Regions from separate parts of the Pseudoalteromonas sp. NEC-BIFX-2020_002 genome, predicted to be linked through region 4. Evidence: predicted binding sites of a transcription regulator. Region 4 holds the regulator's gene; each other region holds the start of a gene.
What was found. Region 4 encodes sigma-54, which starts transcription at its own class of promoters, with help from an activator protein. Its sites were predicted from a motif close to GTTGGCACGNNNNTNGNNT; they were not measured.
Positions count from the first base shown of each region.

Region 1 (4,217 bases), on a different contig from region 4:
CACTAAAAGCGTTAATATAAAACACAGGGAAGATGATAAATATAGGTAGCTTTTTGGTTCACGTTCACGATAAACACGTTTACCAAGCGCAGTAAAAACGGCCGTTAAAAATGTATTGGGGTGATACCAACTGACCAGAGGTAAAAAGCGCTCACTCAGGAGCGCTAATATAAATACAATAAAGTCCAAATGTTGCTGAACTAAATTGGGTAACACGTTATAGAGTTACCGCAGTTAACTTCTCTAGTAACGCGAGCACCATTTTTGATGAGTTAATTGAAGCGGTTTCTAGATATTCTTCAAATGATTGTGGTGACTCTTTGCCTGCAATGTCAGACATTGAGCGGATCACAACAAATGGTGTTTCAAGTGTAAAGCAGGCCTGTGCAATAGCTGCGCCTTCCATTTCTACGGCAAGCATTGTAGGAAAGTCAGCGCGGGCTTTATCAATACGTACAGGGTCACACATAAATGAATCGCCTGTGCAAATTAAGCCAATCAACGTTTTAACGTCACTAATGCTTTCAATACTTTGTTGCGCAGCGTCAATTAGCTTAGGATGCGCGGCAAAACCCGCTGGCATTTGTGGCACTTGGCCAATTTCGTAACCAAATGCGGTTACATCAACATCGTGATGACGAACTTCAGAAGAAATAACAACATCACCCACGCTTAATGACGGATCAAAACCACCGGCAGAACCCGTATTGATCACGCAATCAGGTTTAAAGTTATCAATTAACAGTGTTGTTGCAATACTTGACGCTACTTTACCAATACCTGATTGGACTAGAGTAACAGTGTTACCTGCTAGCTCACCAGTATAAAAAGTAAAACCTGCTTTAGTTAGAGTTTGTGGATTTTGCATCGCTTCACGCAAAATTTTAACTTCTGGCTCCATTGCGCCAATAATACCAACATTCATAATTTAAAATTCCTCGAATTAGATGGCTAGATTATACTGCAAAAATGGGAGTAGGGTAAAACAAACAAAAAATGCGAGCCTAAACTCGCATTTTGTTTTTACCGATGCTGCTATATTTCAGCTAGTGCAGTCGAATGGGCTTTTGCTTGCGAAGGAGATAACACTGCTGGTTTGGTCACTCTATTTCGGCTTGGGCGAATACTCGGTGCAGCAGGTTTGCCTAATTTAAACATAATGGCGTCTCGTACTTCGCTTGGGCGATAACCCGATTTTACTTTCATACGAATATGCGGGATACCAGCGGCCTCTAATGCACCATTTACAAACCAATCGCGCTGCGCTTTGTGGCCATCTTTATTTGCATTGTTAACTAAATCAACAGCGGCAACGATAGTCATTTTTTCTTTATCGATTAATACGTAATCCAGTTGTTTGTTCTTTGCTTTAGCAATAGCTGCACGTTTTGCTTTAGGCGATAAGCCATGTTTGCAATCAATGATATCAATTAATTTAACGCGGCTAACAATCTTGTATTGATCGCCAACAGCACGTTCTAAAAGATTTAAAAAGGCACTTTCAACTTGCGTAAATACACTATCTTTACGGGTGAAAGGGTAAGGGTTTCCGCCATCATCGGTAAACTTTGACGCAACAACAGATGCCCCTACGACTAAAACTAAAATTGATAATAAAGCGAATTCCATACGGTAACTCCACAACAACAAATTGACACTGTAAATTACAAAGCAATTTGTGTGCCTAAGTGTTGTGGTGTTACGTATTTATATTAAACGGGTATGGTTTATATTAAGGTTGATAACCATTGGCAACGCCTTTAACTGCAATTGCAACAGCATCATGGGCATGCAGTGACTCGTAATGATTTATTTGTAACCAGTAATCAGCGTATTGTTCACTTTCTAGTACGGCTTTTATTTTCCGTGCCGCATCTTCGCAAAACATCAGGTTTTGACCGTTTAAGCGAGCAAACTCTTGCTCATCTTCACGTTTAACCGCAGCCTGAACAGGGGTTTTAAGCTCATTTTCGAGTGTATCTACCAGGCTTAAAATATCAAATTCAGTAATATTACGATCTAACTTAATTTTGACGTTAGCAATAGAGCGTTGTGAGTGCGGCGTTGCGATTATGCCATCTGTACTACCAAGCCAATTAATTACTTCTTCGTGATTAAGTGGTTGTTGGTTAAATTTTTCCACAAAGGCATTTTGAATAAGTTGGCGCGCTAGTGCCGCTGAGCATGGGCATGTTGACGAATAAGTTACATCAAGGCTTAGTTCAAAGCTTAGTTGCCCGCGGTCAATTTTTGCCTCTAGAGTGATAGGGTAGCTTTTCCAGCCAGCTTTACCGCTTAAAAGTGACTTTCTGCGCAGTGGAAGCTCAAATTTAAATTCAATTTTTGCTTGATCACTCAGCCCTTCATGGCTTGAAATAAAAGTATCCAAAGCTTGTGATAGGGTACTAGGGTTAACATGTTGTTCGGTAGATAAGGTATCTAATGCTAAAAACAATCGCGACATATGAATGCCTTTTGCATCTTCTTTGTGAAGATTAACAAAGGCGCGAGCTTTTGCATTAACGTTTACAGGCGCAAGACCCCGAGATTCAAAAATAAACGGCAGTTCAATATCAGCCATACCAACCCAGTCTAATTTACCAGTTTGTAAGGCGGGAGCCGTATCTGCTATATCGGGCATGTTGGTTTGCATTGCAAGTCTCGTTGTTGGCAATTGTAAAGCGCAGTATTTTACACGAAATAATTTAAAAATACGTGGTAGATGAAAATTTTCTGTTTTCGTCGCGGAACATGAAAATTGCTAATGTAAAAATGCTAAAATATGCGTAGATGTTAGTTATTTTTGATAGCTACGAAGTTTGCCAAGTTTAAACGCATAGCCAAGAGACAGATTTATATATGATCGATTCTTCTTTGAGTCCCTGGGCTCGAATACTTTCCAGTTCCATTACCCGATTCGGTGAGCTTAAAACCGCAGCAATTTGCTATGCGTTATTAATAGTGGTGTCGTTGATTTTATCTTGCATGTTTTATTATGTCGCTGTTGGCGAGGTAATGTTAGTTGATATATTTGCCGTGGTTTTTTTTACTGCGGTGGTTTCTCCTATTATTATAAGCGTGCTGATTAACTCCATACGTCAGCTAGATGCATCCTATGCTTATTTAGACACGGCAACTAAACAAGAAAAGCTTTTAAATCAAACACTAAAAGACAATATTAGTCGCTTGAATATTGAGATAGATGAGCGGAAAATGGCTTTTCATGCCAAGCATCGTGCAATCGAAGAGCTCAGACACGAAATTGCAGAGCGTAAAAAGACACAACAAGAGCTCGCGCAACAAGGTATGTTATTACGATCTATTGTCGACTCCTCTCCTGACTTGTTTTATTACCGAGATAATAATGGCGTTTTTGCTGGGTGTAATAAAATGTTTGAACAAGTAATGGGTAAATCAAGTCTTGAACTAATTGGTAAAACCGCAGAAGAAATTTACCCAACCCATTTTTTACCTGAAGTATTAATCACCGATAATAAAGTCGAAGAAACTCATACCGCCTTAACGCTTGATGTGGAATATCCGGTAGGGAGTGAAAAGCGTTGGTTTGAAATGCGTAAATTACCGTTTATCAATGATGATGGTGAATATATTGGGCTATTGGCATTTGGACGTGATATCACTAGCCGTAAAGAGGCAGCGCAAGCACTTGAAACTGCCTATAAAGACAAAGGGAAATTTATTGCCACTTTGAGCCATGAATTGCGAACCCCACTCAATGGTATTGTTGGTTTAACACGAATGCTGCTTGATACTGAGCTTGATAAACAGCAGCGCAGCTGGTGTAACACGGTATTTTCTAGTGCAGAAACACTCGGCAATATTTTTAATGACATTATTGATCTAGATAAAATTGACCGTGAACAACTTGATATTGTTACCGACTCAATTAATGTATCTGACTTTATTAATGATGTGGTAAATTTTGCAGGATTAATAGCTGAACAAAAAGGTTTGGAGTTTGAAATTCAACGAAAAGGTATGTTGGATGTATATGCAAAGCTTGACCCCACACGTTTACGTCAAGTGGTATGGAACCTTATAAATAACGCCGTTAAGTTTACTAAACAAGGTCAAGTACAGCTTGAATGTCGTAGAGAAAATAGAGCATGCGGCCCATGGTTGGTTATGAGTATTACAGATACAGGGCAGGGAATACCACAAGAGCAGTTGCATCGAATTTTTGATATGTACTATAA
Region 1 is NZ_JABEPJ010000018.1:10,995-15,211, reverse strand. Features, by position in the region: gene HJP15_RS17235 (cobalamin biosynthesis protein CobD/CbiB) at 1-216, opposite strand, end outside; gene mtnN (5'-methylthioadenosine/S-adenosylhomocysteine nucleosidase) at 218-925, opposite strand; gene HJP15_RS17225 (DUF2726 domain-containing protein) at 1,036-1,629, opposite strand; gene folE2 (GTP cyclohydrolase FolE2) at 1,733-2,653, opposite strand; gene arcB (aerobic respiration two-component sensor histidine kinase ArcB) at 2,860-4,217, shown strand, end outside.
Region 1: the regulator sigma-54 is predicted to act here: its motif matches at 1,670-1,688, upstream of HJP15_RS17225 (DUF2726 domain-containing protein).

Region 2 (4,217 bases), on a different contig from region 4:
TGAATGAAATCTGCCCTGTAAATACAGAAGTTAGCGCCGAAATCGCTAGTGATGGTGAAATTCAAAAAGACTTAGGTGAGCGTATCGTCTTTATTGCTGATGACTCAGCCGTTGCGCGTAACCAAGTAAAACGTGCTCTGGAACCCTTAGGTGTTCAAACTGAACTCGCTAAAAATGGTAAAGAGGCATTAATTCGTCTTCGTGAAATTGCAGAACTTGATTGCAAACATGATATTACTGAACGTGTTGGTTTGTTGATTTCTGATGTAGAAATGCCTGAAATGGACGGCTATACTCTTACCGCTGAAATTAAAGCTGATCCAAAACTTGCGCCGTTACATGTTATTTTACATACATCGCTTAGTGGTGTGTTTAATCAAGCAATGATTGAAAAAGTCGGTGCTGATGACTTTATTGCAAAATTTAACCCAGATGAATTGGCAACAGCAGTAAAAAAATGGGTTCATTGTGACTAATTCTGATAGGTGGTGTTACTTTGGAAAATAAGCATTTAGAGCAAGGCGAGTATAATCAATTTCGTTCTTTTTTAGAGCAACAATGCGGCATTGTGTTAGGCGATAATAAGCTTTATTTAGTTAAAAGCAGACTTGCGCCTTTAATGGTGCGCTTTAAAGTTGAATCGCTTTCGCAATTGGTTAGTAAAACACTCAGCCCACATGAGCGTCAGTTACGCGCTGCAGTTGTTGATGCAATGACAACAAATGAAACACTTTGGTTCAGGGATCAATATCCTTTTGAGTTATTGCAATCTAAATTGTTTCCTGAGCATAAAGAGTTACGTAGGCCATTAAAAATATGGTCTGCGGCGAGCTCTTCTGGGCAGGAGCCTTACTCAATTGCAATGTCGGTTGCTGAATTTCAGGCTAAGCAGCCTGGTGTATTAAAAATGGGTGCTCAGATAATTGGTACTGATATTTCTAATACGATGCTAGATATGTGTAAACATGCAGAATATGATTCACTCGCTTTAGCTCGTGGTTTGTCAGTAGAGCGCCGTAAAAAGTTTTTTAAAGACAGCGGCAATGGCATGGCGCAGGTTGTTGATCCTATTAAAAAACTGGTTAGTTTTAGACACCTAAATTTATTGGACTCGTATGCGCTGATGGGGAAGTTTGATATTATTTTTTGCCGTAACGTATTGATTTATTTTTCACCTGAAGTGAAAGCAAAAATTATTGCCCAATTTGCTCAAGCGCTTAACCCTAAGGGCTTTTTGTTTTTAGGAGCGTCAGAGTCAATGTCGGGACTCAGTGATGAGTTTGATATGGTTAGGTGCAACCCTGGAATTATTTATCAAAAAAAATAACTAATTCACTTCTAGCTACTCCTAAAAAAACGGTGCCGTATAAGCACCGTTTTTCTTTATAATTAATAAGTTAATCCTTCCTTTATTGTGTTCATTAAACTGGCTCGTCTTTTGCATTAATCAACTTAAGTCAATTTTTTGGAGATGGTTATGGCTATCAGTTTTGATAAAGCATTTGGGGTGCATCCTCACGCAATGTTGATCCGTTCGCAGCGAGCAGAGTTATTAGCAACCAATATCGCTAATGCTGATACGCCAGGCTATAAAGCGAAAGATATCGATTTTGCGTCTGCACTTAAAACGGCAAAAAGCCACCAGCAAAGCGGCAACAGCATGGTAACAACCAACGCTAAACACATTGCCGGCGGCAGTCGTTATGTAGGTAATAGTGAAATGTTTCGCTCGCCAAATCAAACAGATACAGGTGATGGTAACTCAGTGGATATACAAGTGGAACGAAACTTGTATACAAAGAACTCATTAGAGTATCAGGCAAGCCTGCAGTTTATGAGCGGTAAAATTAAAGGCCTTAAAAAAGCCCTCGGTAGTCAAGGAGCCTAAGCATGAGTTTATATAACGTTTTCGATATTTCAGGTACAGGTATGAGTGCACAGAATGTACGCTTAAATACCACAGCCAGTAATATTTCTAATGCCAATACTATTAGCTCAAGCCAAGACAAGACTTATCGAGCACGCCACGCTGTGTTTGCTGCGGAGTTGAGTAAAGCATCGGAATCGCACGGCAACAAACAGGGGTCGTCTGTTGGCGTAAAAGTATTAGGGATCGTGGAGAGTAATAAGCCACTGCAAATAGAATATAACCCGAACCATCCAAGTGCGGATGAAAATGGTTATATCTACAAACCTAATGTTAACGTTGTTGAAGAAATGGCTAATATGATTTCTGCCTCACGCTCTTATCAAACAAATGTGCAAGTTGCTGATGCAGCAAAGCAAATGTTAAGCAAAACACTGTTGCTTGGGCAGCGGTAATTGAGGAAAGGTTATGAGTAACGATATCAGCACAGCATCGTCAACCTATTTAGATTCGCTCAAGTGGCAAGATAAACAGGTAGCGAGCGAGCAAAAAAGCGATGAGTTAACGCAAGAAGATTTTTTCTCGCTGCTAACTCAACAGTTGTCATTTCAAGATCCTAGTAAGCCGGCCGACAATGATCAGATGATCGCACAGATGACCAGTTTTACTATGGCTGAAGGGATCTCGAATTTAAATAGCAACTTTCAGTCACTGGCAGCGTCAATGACATCGAATTCAGCATTACAAGCCTCAACTCTAGTGGGTAAGCAGGCGTTATTAGAGTCTGATAAGTTAGATTTGAATGACACAGGTGATGCTCGCGGGACTGCTGTTGCTGAAGGCCCCGTTGAAAGCTTGATGCTACGAATCGAAGATTCTTCAGGGCAGTTGGTACGTACCATTGATATGGGGGCTCAACCAGCGGGTGCTGTGCGTTTTGCATGGGATGGTAAAAATGCCGATGGGGAACGTTTACCTCCAGGTGAGTACAAAATTAAAGCAGAAGGGCAGCTTAATGGTGAGTTTACAAGTTTACCTGTTGCAACTTTTAAGAATATCGAAAGTGTGAATATTAATGGTGCTAATGGCATTATCGTTAACACAAAAGAAGGTGCGGTTAGGCTAACTGACGTTGCAGAAATCGCGTAGAAATTTTAATAATTAGTTAGCCTTCTTTCGGCTAAACATTGACAGATTAGAGGTGAATTATGAGCTTCAATATTGCATTAACTGGCATTGCAGCCGCACAAAAAGATTTGGATGTAACTGCAAATAATATTGCTAACGTAAATACGACCGGTTTTAAAGAGTCGCGCGCTGAATTTGCTGATGTGTATGCATCGTCAGTTTTTAGCTCGGGCAAAACAAAAAATGGTGATGGTGTACAAACCACCATGGTGGCGCAACAATTCCACCAAGGTTCACTTAAGTTTACTCAAAACTCATTAGATTTAGCAATCACGGGTGAAGGTTATTTTGCAATGAGTGAAGATATAGCATCGCAAGATTTTTCATATTCTCGTGCAGGTGCTTTTAAGCTCAATAAAGATAACTTTGTTGTTGATGCACGTGGTAATTACTTGCAAGGCTTCCCTGTTGACCCTTCTACAGGCAATACAACATCTGTAAGTTTAAGTACGACTTCACCGATTCAGATCCCTGATGCATCAGGAGCACCGCGTCATACGAGCAATATTTATAGCTCAATGAATTTAGATTCGCGTTCAGATGTGCCTACTACTTCTACATTTGATCCTACCGATAGCACGAGTTATAACTCGTCAACGTCTACAACAATTTATGATTCGCTAGGTCAACCTCACGTTGCGCAGTTATTTTTTGTAAAGCAAGATCCTGCGACCAATGCAAATAGCTGGAGTGTTTATGCCACGATGGATAAACAACCGTTTGATATAACGGGTGCTGCAACAGCAACTGGAGCACATACCCCGATTGATTCATTGCAATTTACTGCCGCAGGTTTACCTGATGTAGCAGCGCCAGAAACAACTTTTCCTGATGTAGTATTGCCATCAGGTGCTGCGGCAGGTTTAAGCACTTTATTGAGTAATGGCGCACAATTTCCGAACGAAATTACGGTAAATTGGCGTGACTCTGCAGGTACGAGTAATAAAGTACCAACTCAATACGCAAGTCGTTTTGAAGTTAAAGCACTTGAGCAAGATGGTGCAACAGTGGGGCGTTTAGCGGGGATTGATATTGGTACAGATGGTAAGGTCGTTGCGTCATACAGCAATGGTGATACCTCATTCTTAGGCCAAGTGGCTATGGTTCGCTTTTCAAACTCACAAGGCCTACAGCAAGCAGGTGATACTTCATGGAAAAAGAG
Region 2 is NZ_JABEPJ010000003.1:12,329-16,545, forward strand. Features, by position in the region: gene HJP15_RS04345 (chemotaxis protein) at 1-476, shown strand, start outside; gene HJP15_RS04350 (CheR family methyltransferase) at 497-1,327, shown strand; gene flgB (flagellar basal body rod protein FlgB) at 1,478-1,888, shown strand; gene flgC (flagellar basal body rod protein FlgC) at 1,891-2,322, shown strand; gene HJP15_RS04365 (flagellar hook assembly protein FlgD) at 2,336-3,016, shown strand; gene flgE (flagellar hook protein FlgE) at 3,076-4,217, shown strand, end outside.
Region 2: the regulator sigma-54 is predicted to act here: its motif matches at 1,426-1,444, upstream of flgB (flagellar basal body rod protein FlgB).

Region 3 (4,217 bases), on a different contig from region 4:
TTATAGCCAGTATATGGATTGTGGTAGGTGTTTATGTGGCTGGTCGGTTTTACCCAAATTACAGTCATAGAAAACAATTTTGCAGTGAGCTTGGTGCCACTGGTAGCCCTACAGAAAAATTATCTCCCCTTATAAACAATTACCCACTAGGCATACTTTTTTGCCTATTTGGCTGGCATGTTCTTGCATTTGATGACGCATCTATACTCATTAATCTAGTTGCTTGGCTAGTCATTGTTCATGGTATAGGAACTTGGGTGGCTGGTTATTTCCCTATGGATGCAGATCCTTATATAAAAACGCCAACTGTGAGTTGCAATATCCACTCTTGGGCTGGTTTTATTATGTTACTTTCATTGCTAATTGCGCCGTTGCTGGTGGTTTTTAGTGGGAGTGTGTCGGTTATTTTTCGGTGGTTTTCAGCGGTGTCGGCCGGATTTACAATTTACTTTTTAGTGTTGTTGGCTAAAGCGTTTAAGGCAAGAAAGCACGCAGGGGTTTATCAGCGTGTATCTTATGGTATTCAGCTATTGTGGCTAAGTGCATTTTCGTGGGTGATCTAAATAAGAGGAATTGAAATGTCAGAGTATCTAGTGAAAATTGACTGGACGCGTAAAGCAGATGAATTGTTTATAGATAACAAATACAGTCGATCTCATCAGTGGGAGTTTGATGGTGGTCTAAGCGTGGCGGCATCATCTTCTCCGCATATAGTGCCACTACCGTATTCGGTTGCTGAAAATGTCGATCCAGAGGAGGCATTTATCGCTTCGTTGTCGAGCTGCCATATGTTGTTCTTTTTATCTATTGCTGCAAAACATAAAATTAAAATTGATAGTTATATTGATAATGCTGTCGGCGTGATGGAAAAAGACGATGCGGGTAAAGTCGCTATGACACTGGTTACATTAAAGCCGAAGGTAACACCGTCAGAGGGGCAAGCGTTGAGCTTTGAGCAACTGGAATCTTTTCATCACCAAGCGCATGAATTGTGTTTTATTGCCAACTCAGTAAAAACTAAAATAGTCACTGACATTGTCTATTTTAGAGACACTCGGTTATAAGCAAAATTTAACCGCTTTGCCATTGTGATTTCGCACAATGGCAACAAACCACACTTTTAAGCAAAAACCAGCTCCGTTATTTTCTTTTCTGTTAAAATATATTTTTAAATCAATTAAAATCAAAGTCTTAAGCTTGTTGTTTTACAGGTTTATTTTTTAAACTATGGCTATTCAGTTGCAATACGATTTTAGACACTCTAAAAGTGAGCTAAAAAAGCGTATGAAAGATAAAACTGTGTCATTTATTAAAAAACTAAGCTATTGATTATTATTGATTTAATTTTTATGTAAAGTGACTTGTTGCTAATTGGCCACAAAAAAGAGTGGTTAAACCTTTTTATTCTTCCTTTTTAACTATCAACATCATGATTTTAAATAACTATTTAGAGTTGGCACCGAAGTTGTAATAGTTAGCTTGTATTGAACGAAATGAGATTGCCCTCGGTAGTTTATATAGCGTTCGTAAACATAAATATTGAAGGAATATAACGATGAATACATTAAATAAAACATTAGCACTTATCGCATTAGCATCATCTTCAGCAGCATTCGCTGCAACCGACTTTGACACGTTAGATGTTGATGGCAGTGGCGCAATCAGCCAAAGCGAAGCATCAGTGGATGCAGATTTAATGAGCAAATTTGCCGAATTAGATACCGACGGTAACGGTGAGCTTTCAAAAGAAGAGTTCTCGAACGCGTAACGTTAACCTTAGTGCCAGCGTTTAGCTGGCGAGCTTGAAACCAAGCATTGTAAATTTGAAGGAATATAACTATGAATACATTAAATAAAACATTAGCACTTATCGCATTAGCATCATCTTCAGCAGCATTCGCTGCAACCGACTTTGACACGTTAGATGTTGATGGCAGCGGCGCAATCAGCCAAAGCGAAGCATCAGTGGATGCAGAGCTAATAAGCTTATTCTCTGAACTAGATACCGATGGGAATGGTGAGCTTTCTGTAGAAGAGTTTGCAAAAGCTTAATTTTTATAAAGTGATTTCTTAAAGAGATTTTCGATACCAATATAATGAAAAGTAAAAATACTACTTTTTATTTATGAGGAATAAAACGATGAAACATATTAATACAACATTTGCTATTTTGGCCCTTGCAGCTTCATCAGCAGCATTTGCTGCGGTTACCTTTGAATCATTTGATACCGATGGTAATGGTGCTATTTCCAAAGAAGAGGCATCGGTAAATACACGCCTTGTAGAGATATTTGCAGACTTAGATACTGATCAAAACGGTGAGTTATCAAAAGAAGAATTCGCCAAGGCACAATAAGCTTTCCTTAGCGGAAAATAAAATGAACACTTCACTTCATATACGTAAAAAGCAGCTTAACTTAAGCTGCTTTTTTAATTGAACCGGTATATAAAGCATATTTTCTTATAAGAAAATAGCACTTACTTGGAATAGTTTTTCAACGACGTTGATATGCTTTTTATCAATTAAAAACATGATAACGTGATCACCAGAGTGAATAACCGTGTCGTCGTGCGCAATTAATACATCATCGTTACGAACGATTGCACCAATAGTAGTCCCTGCAGGAAGCTTGATATCAGCAATTGCACGCCCTACAACCTTTGATGTGTTTTCGTCGCCATGGGCAACAGCCTCAATCGCTTCTGCCGCACCTTTACGTAAAGAATACACATTTACAATGTCACCACGGCGAACATGAGTAAGCAGCGCTGAAATTGTTGCTTGTTGCGGTGAAATGGCGATATCAATTTCACCACCTTGCACTAAATCAACATACGCACCGCGCTGAATAAGCACCATGGTTTTTTGTGCACCCATGCGTTTGGCAAGCATGGCCGACATGATGTTTGCTTCATCGTCATTAGTCACCGCAATAAACACATCAACTTGTTCTATGTGCTCTTCCGATAGCAGCTCTTGATCGGATGCATCCCCACAAAACACCACGGTGTTATCGAGCATTTCAGACAGCTGCTCGGCACGCTCTTTACTGCGTTCGAGTAACTTTACACTGTGATTTTTTTCAAGTGAACGGGCAAGCCCTGCACCGATATTACCGCCACCTGCGATCATAATTTTTTTGTATGAACGCTCGAGCTTCTGTAGCTCATTCATTACTGCTCGAATGTGCTTAGTTGCAGCGAGGAAGAATACTTCATCATCTGCTTCAATAACGGTGGTGCCGAGTGGCTTTATTGCTTTACCTTGGCGATAAATGGCAGCAACACGCGTTTCAACGTTAGGAATATGCTCTTTTAAGGCTGATAGCGCATAACCAACCAATAAGCCACCGTAGTATGCTTTAACAGCCACTAACGAGAGCATGCCATCACCAAACTGCAAAACCTGTAAAGCCCCTGGGTAGTCAATCAAGCGACGAATATACTTGGTGACCAATTGCTCGGGTGCAATGTAGTGATCAACCGGTAAATCATCATTTTGAAATAATTTTTCACGGTACTTTAGGTATTGCTCTGAGCGAATACGTGCAATTTTAGTGGGCGTTTTAAATATACTGTAAGCAACTTGGCAAGCGACCATGTTCACTTCATCTGAACTGGTCACTGCTATTATCATATCGGCGTCTTCCGCACCGGCGCGGCGTAGTACGTCTGGGTGTGCACTGTGTCCTGTCACACCTTGCAGGTCGTACTTATCTTGCAACTCACGTAAACGGTTGCCATCAATATCAACAACCGTGATTTCGTTTTGTTCACCTACGAGGTTTTCAGCGAGCGTTCCGCCTACTTGTCCAGCACCGAGTATGATTATTTTCATGGTTTACTTGAGCTTCTTATGAGTGTTTTTTTACAAGTTTGGCATAATAGAAACCGTCGCTTTCACCGGGCAGCAATTGCAGACCTGGGTTTGCTGGCGTGTCGTTATCATGTAGCGGAATATGCTCAACGTCATTGTTGTTTGCTAAAAACTTAGCAACTTGTAATTGGTTTTCTTGTGGTAATACCGAGCACGTTGCATAAATTAAGGTACCACCGGGCTTAAGTAACGGCCAAATGTTATTTAGAATATCACCTTGTAATGTTGCAAGATCATTGATATCAGAGGCACGGCGCAACCATTTTATGTCAGGGTGGCGGCGGATCACGCCTGTTGCGGAGCAAGGGACATCTAATAAAATGCGGTCAAACTGTTGTTC
Region 3 is NZ_JABEPJ010000023.1:47,066-51,282, forward strand. Features, by position in the region: gene HJP15_RS19405 (DUF998 domain-containing protein) at 1-563, shown strand, start outside; gene HJP15_RS19410 (OsmC family protein) at 579-1,064, shown strand; gene HJP15_RS19415 (EF-hand domain-containing protein) at 1,556-1,768, shown strand; gene HJP15_RS19420 (EF-hand domain-containing protein) at 1,840-2,052, shown strand; gene HJP15_RS19425 (EF-hand domain-containing protein) at 2,141-2,356, shown strand; gene trkA (Trk system potassium transporter TrkA) at 2,462-3,838, opposite strand; gene rsmB (16S rRNA (cytosine(967)-C(5))-methyltransferase RsmB) at 3,855-4,217, opposite strand, start outside.
Region 3: the regulator sigma-54 is predicted to act here: its motif matches at 1,453-1,471, upstream of HJP15_RS19415 (EF-hand domain-containing protein).

Region 4 (4,217 bases):
CGATACTACGAGCTATTCTTGCTCGTTAAATTTCTGTGCAATAAGTTGCCCTATTGCCGCTAGTGCGGGTTCTGCATCGGGGCCTTCGCACACTACTTTTACTTCTTTTCCTTGGCTACTTTCAAGTAACATTAAGCCTAATACGCTATCTCCAGCGGCTTCTTTGTTATCTTGATGAAGCGTAATACTGGCATCGAACTGCACGGCTAGTTGCGCTAATACACTGGCTGCACGGGCGTGTAAACCAAGCTTATTTTCTATTAAAAATGTATCTTCTAAACGCATTGGTTTCTCTTCGTTTATTCTTGTTCGCGATGGCGAATTTTTACATTACTATGGCTCATTGCAAAGCTTTCGCCAATGGTTTGTGCTAAATACACTGAACGATGTTGTCCACCGGTACAGCCGATTGCAATTGTTAAGTAGCTACGATTATTGCGTTCAAGGTGTGGTAACCATGTTTGCATAAAAGTTTGAATTTGCCATGTGAATTTTTGCACTATGCTGTGACTCGCTAAATAATCTTTTACCGGTTGATCAAGCCCTGTTAGTGGCTTTAATTCAGGTTCCCAGTGTGGGTTTGGTAAAAAGCGCGCATCAAATACATAATCAGCTCCCTTAGGAATGCCATGCTTAAAACCAAATGACTCAAATGTAATGATCAGTTTTTTATCTTTTTTGCCTAAGATTTTTTCGCGAATTGATTCAGCCAGCTGGTGGACACTTAAATCGGTTGTATCAAGAATAAAGTCGGCGCGAGTGATAAGTACATCTAAGAGCACTTTTTCTTGTTTAATGGCTAAATCAAGTGGCAGTGAATCTAAAGAAAGTGGGTGTAAACGGCGTGTTTCAGAAAAGCGCTTAATGAGCGTTTGGTCGTCACTGTCTAGATAAAATAGAGTTGGGTTTGCAAACCCCGGAAGATACTCAAGAATATCATTAAACTCTTGCTGTTCTTTGGGTAAGTTACGCACATCAATACTGACGGCAATCTTATCGTAGTTATCAGATACACTACGTACTAACGACGGTAATAAGTTTACAGGGATATTATCAACACAATAATAGCCAAGGTCTTCTAATACACGCAAAGCGACAGATTTACCTGACCCTGAGCGCCCACTGATGATAATTAATTCCATGTAAACTCTCCTTCTTTTAACTACGACTGTTCAACAATGACTTGATATAGATCTTGGTCTGTTTTTGCGCTACGTATTTGTTTACAAAACTCTTTGTCGTTGAGTTTATCAGCAATTGTAGCCAACGTCTTTAAATGAAGTTCACTGTCACCATCAGGTACGATGAGTGCAACAAAAATATCGACGGGGCGATTATCAATGGCATCAAAATTGATTGGTTGTTCGCTTACTAAAATTAAAGCGAGTGGTTCTTGTGCGCCACTCATACGACCATGCGGGATCGCGATACCACGGCCAATACCTGTACTACCTAATTTTTCTCTATTTAATAGAGCACTCAATATGTCTTGTTGTGATAAGTGAGGAAGCCGTTCATGAGCCAATTGGCTGATAAATTCGAGGATACGTTTTTTGCTATTAAAAAGGACCGCAGCTTTACTGCAGTCCTGACAAGTAAGTGAACTTAGTTTCATAGTGTTAGTGTCGAGCGTGCTTCTCTTTGTGTTTGATAACTTGACGGTCGAGTTTATCGATGAGCCCGTCAATCGCGGCATACATGTCCTGGTGCTGCGTTGAGGCAAATAGCTCTGCGCCACTGACATGTAATGTTGCTTCTGCTTTTTGGTTGAGCTTTTCTACGTCAAGAATAACATGGACATTGTTGATGTGATCAAAATGCCTCTCAAGCTTCGCAAACTTATTGTTTACATAGTCTCTTAATGAATCAGTAATTTCTACGTGACGACCAGTTAAATTTAGTTGCATAAGCATTTTCCTTCTTGTGGTTTTACGCCTTAAATCAAGCTTTTACGTTGATTTGACGGTGGAATAGCTAGCGATTCACGGTACTTTGCTATTGTTCGTCTAGCTACTTTGATACCTTGCTCTGCCAATATATCTGCAATTTTACTATCACTCAATGGTTTAGCTGAGTTTTCTGCTGCAATCAATTTTTTTATGAGTGCACGAATTGCTGTCGATGAGCATTCTCCGCCATTTTCGGTACTGACATGGCTTGAGAAAAAATACTTTAACTCAAAAATACCACGTGGTGTATGCATGTACTTCTGGGTTGTTACCCGGGAGATTGTTGATTCATGCATTTCAACCATTTCAGCAACATCGTTTAATACCATAGGTCGCATAGCCTCGGGGCCATGCTCAAAAAAACCTTGCTGCTGTTTAACAATGCAGTTAGTTACTTTGAGTAATGTGTCATTACGACTTTCTAGGCTTTTTATAAACCATTTAGCTTCTTGTAAATGAGAGCGAATAAATTGGCTGTCAGTGCTCGATTTTACTGAGCGCGACATCGCCGCATATTGGCTGTTAACTCTAATTTTTGGCATGCTATCTGGGTTGAGCTCTACCACCCAGCGGCCTTTAATTTTTTTCACTGACACGTCGGGAATAACGTACTCTGACTCTTCTCGAACTATGGTATCCGCAGGCTTTGGATTAAGGCTGTGGATGAGTGTCATTACTTCTTTTAGTTCATCTTCCTTTAGCTTAGTCTTTTTCATCAAAGTACGATAGTCGCGACTAGCTAATAAATCGATATGATCAGTTAAAATCATTTTTGTTTCGGCAATCCAAGGCGTTGCAGGATCAAATTGATTTAGCTGAATACATAAACATTCAGGTAGGCTGCGTGCAGCAATACCGACCGGATCAAATAACTGAATACGCTTTAATACCGCTTGAACTTCATCAAGTTCAATTTCTTCTTCGTTATTACCTTTGTTTAGGCTTTCAGCAATGTCTTCACAGCTTAGTGTAAGAATACCTGAGTCATCAACCGCTTCGACAATGGCTATCGCGATAGCTTCGTCAGTCGGACTAAAATGAGTCAGCTGTAGTTGCCACATAAGGTGATCGTGGAGGGTTTCAGATGAAGCGCCTTGATAAATAGATTCATCTTCAGGCATTGGCCCTGATGAAGAGCTTGGTGCGGCGCTCATGTATTCATCCCATGTAACATCCATCGCCATTTCGTCGCTTACGGTATCTTTTGCTAGCGCTTCACTGCTTTCTTGTTCGTATTCACTTGGCGTGTCATCAGCTGAGGCACTGACAGTTTGATCATCAGTATCTTGTTTTTGTTCGTTCTTACCACCTGATTCATCACCAAAGTCATTTTCATCGACCTCAAGTAATGGATTGCTATCTAGTGCTTCTTGGATCTCTTGTTGAAGATCTAATGTGCTCAACTGTAACAAACGAATAGCTTGTTGTAGCTGTGGTGTCATTGTAAGTTGCTGGCCCATGCGCAGCTGGAGTGATTGCCTCATGTATCTCTAACAATCCTTTTATTGTTGTCATAATTAAGTCTAGCAGAACCTTAGCCGGGCGTGGCTTTATAGCCTAAATTGCTCACCCAAATAAACGTCGCGGACTGTTTGGTCGGCAAGTACATGCTCAGGAGTGCCTGATGCAATTAACTCCCCATGAGAAACTATGTAGGCTTTTTCACAAACATCAAGGGTTTCTCGTACATTGTGGTCGGTAATAAGTACGCCTATCCCACGGTTTTTAAGATGTTCAATAATCTTCTTTATATCTAACACCGAAATAGGATCAACGCCAGCAAAAGGCTCATCTAATAGGATAAATTTAGGGTTTGCGGCTAAAGCGCGAGCAATTTCAACGCGACGGCGTTCACCACCAGATAATGCCATACCTTGACTATCGCGGATGTGCTGAATGCTAAATTCATCAAGTAAGCCATCAAGCGCTTCTTCACGAGCTTGTTTATTTAGCTCTTTACGGGTTTCGAGTATCGCCATCAGGTTTTGGTAAACGGTCAGTTTGCGAAATATCGAAGATTCTTGCGGTAAATAGCCAATCCCTAAACGTGCACGGCTGTGCATTGGTAATAAGGTGATGTCGTTATCATCTATGCTTATTTTACCTTTGTCGCTTGGCACTAATCCTACAATCATGTAAAAAGTGGTGGTTTTGCCTGCGCCATTAGGGCCAAGTAAGCCAACAATGCTACCAGCGCTGACTTCTAAGCCTACATTTTTTACGACTTGGCGGCCTTTATAACTTTTTGCTAAAAACTCAGCTTTTAAT
Region 4 is NZ_JABEPJ010000013.1:1,965-6,181, forward strand. Features, by position in the region: gene HJP15_RS14620 (HPr family phosphocarrier protein) at 13-285, opposite strand; gene rapZ (RNase adapter RapZ) at 300-1,142, opposite strand; gene HJP15_RS14630 (PTS sugar transporter subunit IIA) at 1,163-1,615, opposite strand; gene hpf (ribosome hibernation promoting factor) at 1,620-1,907, opposite strand; gene HJP15_RS14640 (RNA polymerase factor sigma-54) at 1,937-3,433, opposite strand; gene lptB (LPS export ABC transporter ATP-binding protein) at 3,500-4,217, opposite strand, start outside.